DNA from 2 places in the Mesorhizobium sp. 10J20-29 genome. Region 2 is predicted to be linked to the other one. Evidence: predicted binding sites of a transcription regulator. Region 2 holds the regulator's gene; the other holds the start of a gene.
The links. The regulator LexA, encoded in region 2, represses DNA repair genes until DNA is damaged. The targets are predictions, from matches to a motif close to TGTTCNNNNTGTGTTCNG.
Positions count from the first base shown of each region.

Region 1: a site for LexA is predicted at 852-869, ahead of ACT2BZ_RS06900 (ImuA family protein). Genes of this name have one in related genera too.

Region 1 is NZ_CP199156.1:1,437,069-1,439,264, reverse strand. Features, by position in the region: gene ACT2BZ_RS06915 (HpcH/HpaI aldolase/citrate lyase family protein) at 1-70, shown strand, start outside; gene ACT2BZ_RS06910 (DUF1737 domain-containing protein) at 75-281, shown strand; gene ACT2BZ_RS06905 (metallopeptidase family protein) at 275-700, opposite strand; gene ACT2BZ_RS06900 (ImuA family protein) at 892-1,896, shown strand; gene ACT2BZ_RS06895 (Y-family DNA polymerase) at 1,778-2,196, shown strand, end outside.
Region 2 is NZ_CP199156.1:4,075,730-4,077,925, reverse strand. Features, by position in the region: gene ACT2BZ_RS19530 (ComEC/Rec2 family competence protein) at 1-715, shown strand, start outside; gene lexA (transcriptional repressor LexA) at 709-1,425, opposite strand; gene ACT2BZ_RS19520 (molybdopterin molybdotransferase MoeA) at 1,534-2,196, opposite strand, start outside.

The sequences.
Region 1 (2,196 bases), 2.4 Mb from region 2:
CGAGCGGCTGCATCTCGCGCAGGCGGAACGGCTGCTCGCCCGGGCCGGAAGGGCGGTACGGAAAGGGTGAGGCGATGAAACTCTACCGGTTTCTCAGCGGGCCAGACGATGCGAGCTTTTGCCACAAGGTCACGGCGGCGCTGAACAACGGATGGCATCTGTTCGGGTCGCCGACCTACGCTTTCGATGCGGAGTCCAAGACGATGCGCTGCGGCCAGGCCGTGGTGAAGGACGTCGAAGGCATCGATTACGACCCCGGCATTAAGCTCGGCGACTATTGATCGGCGTCTTCCTCGATCTGTTCCATGTCGTCGTCCGACAGGCCGAAATGATGACCGATCTCGTGGATCAGCACGTGGTTGATGATCGAGCCCAGCGTTTCCTCGTTTTCGGCCCAATAGTCGAGAATGGCGCGGCGGTAGAGGGTGACCCGGTTGGGGCCCTCGCCGGTCTGCGGGTTCCAGCGCTCGGCGATGCCGCGGCCCTCGAACAGGCCAAGCAGGTCGAACGGGGTTTCCAGCGACAGGTCGTCCATGATCTCGTCGGTCGGAAACTCGGCGATCTGGATGATGATCTCGCCTGTCAGGGTGCGGAATTTCTCGGGCAGGTGGGCATAGGTCTCAAGCGCCAGCAGCTCCATCTCTTCCATCGAGGGCGATAATTGGTCTTGCCATGCGCGTGTCTGGTAGATGCGGGCCATCGTTTTTCCTTTCGACGCATATAGCCGTTGTGGCCCCGGGTTTCGAGGCCCTTGCGACAAGCGGGGCAATCAGGTCGGCCTGCAGCTCCGGCAAAAGGAATAAATTCTCCTTGCGAGTCGCTTGACTCTTCCGGGTCCCTCTGGAATCTATAAGAACATAACAGGAACAATTGCCGGAAAGCAGGACCGTCATGGCGACCAACGCCGCGACGCAGGGAACCGTTTTTGCCTTGCGTCGACAGATTGCGAAGATAGAGGGCCGGCTTGCCGAGCGCCTTGAAGAGCGCAGCGGCGAGGCCGCGGCCGAGTCCGACATCGTGCTCAGGCAGCACGGCATCGCCGTGCCGGCCGGCGGGTTGCTGCCGACCGGCGTCGAGGATCTGGACCGGGCGCTGGGCGGCGGGCTGCCCAAGGCCGCGCTGACCGAGATCCACGGGACCCAGACGCGCGATGCCGGGGCCGCGGCCGGGTTCGCGCTGGCGCTGATCAGCATGGCGCTGAAGCAGCGGGCCGACAGGGCGCCGCTCTTATGGATCGGCACGGCGGAGATCTTTCGCGAGGCGGCCCTTCCCTATGCGGCCGGGCTGCAGGCCCGCTTCGGCATCGCGCCGGAGGACATGCTGCTGTCGGAGGCGCCGAAGCTCGCCGATGCGCTGTGGATCGCCGAGGAGGCGGCGCGGCTGACGACGCTTTCTGCGGTGCTGCTGGAACTGCGCGGCAACCCGCAGGCGCTCGACCTGACGGCAACGCGCCGGCTGCACCGCCGGGCACAGGCGGGCGGGCGGCCGGTCTTCCTGCTGCGCCAGTCCGCACATGCCGAGCCGACCGCAGCGCCGGTCCGGCTGATCGTCTCGCCAGCGCCGGCCGGCCTGCGCCAGACGGCAGGAGGGGCGCTCGCCCGCTCGATCGGTCCGCCGGGTTTTTCGGTCACCATTGGCAAGAGCCGGACGGCTCTGCCCGGGCAGTTCATAGCGGAATGGAACTTCGATGCACGCTCCCTCCAGCAAAGGCGGCCAGACCGCCCCTCGGCAGAGAATCCTCTCGCTGTGGTTTCCCTATCTCAGCGTCGAGAGGGTCATGCGGCAGCGGCTGGGACGGTCGTGGCGCTCCAGCCGGCCGGCGACGATGCCGCCGCTCGTCATCAGTCACCGCGAGAACAATACGCAACGCATCGCCGCGCTGGACGAGCAGGCTGAGCGCATCCGCCTGAAGCCCGGCATGGGCATTGCCGACGCACGCGCCATGCATCCCGGCATCGACATCGTCGAGGCCGATCCGCAGGCCGACCGGCAGTTGCTCGAAAGTCTGGCCGACTGGTGCGACCGCTACACGCCGCTGGTGGCGCTCGACGGCAAGGCAGGGCTGTTCCTCGACATCACCGGCTGCGTGCACCTGTTCGGCGGCGAGAAACGCCTGCTCGACGACATGTTGGCGCGTTTCTTCCACCAGGGTTTCGAGGTGCGCGCCGGGCTTGCCTCGACGGCCGGCGCGGCCTG
Region 2 (2,196 bases):
GGCGGCCGCGGTCCCGCTGCTGCTCGCCGGCCTGCTGACGCTGCCCGGACAGGCGCCGGACCTGCTTGTCTCGGAAGATGGGCGCCTGGTCGGACTGGACGCTGGCAACGCCGGAATGGCGGTCAACCGGACGCGACCGAACGCGTTCACAACGGAAAACTGGCAGCGCGCCATGCTGGCGGGCGCCATCGTCGGACCGGTTGTTGCGAAGGATGCGCCGGCAAGCGTTGCCGGGCTGGTCGAACAGCTTGCCGGACAGCCGAATGGGACGCAGGGTTTCGTGTGCAGCGAAAGGGCATGCGCGGCACGACACGCGTCTGGCGCCATAATCGTGCATGCGAAGGACCCGTCCGGCGCCTCGGAAGCCTGCGGGTTGGCGCGTGTCGTGGTGATCGACGACGCGACGGTGCGGGATCCCTGCCGCAGCAGCGATGTCCTTGTTGTCGGCAAGCGCGATCTGGCGCAGTTGGGCAGCGCGGCGGTGACGTTCGGGTCCAGGGCAGACGGCAACGAAGCGTCGAACAGCGAAGCCGCAACCGGGGAGAATTTTGCGCCGACCGTGGAGATTGAATTCGCGATCAAGCGACCTTACCGCCCCTGGCATGTGCAACGACGCTATTCGCGCGAGGCGAGGGGACTGGCGCCTTACAGCCGGACCAGGCCGGCGGCGGCAGAAGGCGCGTCAGCCGACAGCCGGAACGATCCGGATCAGTAGCGTCGGATCAGGCCGACAAGCTTGCCCTGCACGCGGACCCGGTCCGGACCGAAGATGCGCGTCTCGTAGGCCGGGTTGGCGGCCTCCAGCGCAATCGAGGCGCCCTTGCGGCGGAACCGCTTGAGCGTCGCTTCCTCGTCGTCGACCAGCGCCACGATGATCTCACCCGGATTGGCGGTGTCGGCGTTGCGGATGATGACCGTGTCGCCGTCGAAGATGCCGGCCTCGATCATCGAATCGCCGCGCACCTCGAGTGCGTAGTGACTGCCGCCCGAAATCATCTCCGGCGGGACCATGATCGCGTGAGTCTGGTGCTGGATGGCGTCGATCGGCACGCCGGCCGCGATGCGGCCCATCACTGGGACGGAAACGCCAGCGGAGGAATCGTCGTCGTTGCTGGCCGAACGATCGCGCGCGTCGGGCTTCGGCTTGCCGAGGCTGCCCTGGATGACGCTTGGCGAGAACTTGCGCGCCGCATTCAGGCCAGGCGCGATGGAATCGGGCAGGCGAAGCACTTCAAGCGCGCGGGCGCGGTTGGGCAGGCGGCGGATGAAGCCGCGCTCTTCGAGAGCGGTGATGAGGCGATGGATCCCCGACTTCGACGCCAGATCAAGAGCATCCTTCATCTCGTCGAAGGAGGGAGGGATGCCGGCTTCCTTCAACCGCTCATGGATGAAGAGAAGAAGATCGTGTTGCTTGCGCGTCAGCATTCGCATGTCCCCCGGGAATCAAAACCCAAACAAAACCAGAACAAACACTATCTGTTCCAGTTGTGTTCCGCAACCGTTTAAATTTTAATGAATCTGTTGATGGTTTGTTCAGCGTAACGGGATGATGCGGCAGGGGTCGCCGGCTCGGGCTGGCGGGGCGAAGGGCGCGCGGATCAACAGGCAATCGGCGTCGGCGAGAACCTTCAGCATCGCAGAATCCTGGGCTGCGAAAGGCGTGACGGCGATTGCCGTGGCGCTCCGCTCCATGCTTGCTCGCACATAATCCTGGCGCAGGTCGTTGGCCGGCATGTCGACGGCCAACGTTGCTGCCACCGTGTCGTCGAGCACCGGCCGGCCGCCGAGGCGCAAAAGCAGGGGCTTGAGGAACAGGTGCGAGCAGACGAGACTTGCGACCGGATTGCCGGGCAGGCCAAGGCAGCGCGTGCTGCCCAGCAGCCCGTACATGAGCGGCTTGCCCGGCCGCATGGCGATCTTCCAGAAGCCGAGTTCCATGCCGAGGCCAACCAGTACGCGATGCACGAGATCATGGTCGCCGACGGACGCGCCGCCGAGCGTCACGACGACATCGGCGCCGGCGGCAATCGCCCTGGCGACCGTCGCCTCGATCAGGTCGAGGCGGTCGGGCACGATGCCGAGGTCGAGAACGTCGGCGCCGGCCTGGCGGGCAATGGCGCCGACGCCAAAGGAATTGGAGGCGATGATCTGGTCCGGCCCGGTCGTGCTGCCAGGCGGCAGGAGTTCGTCGCCGGT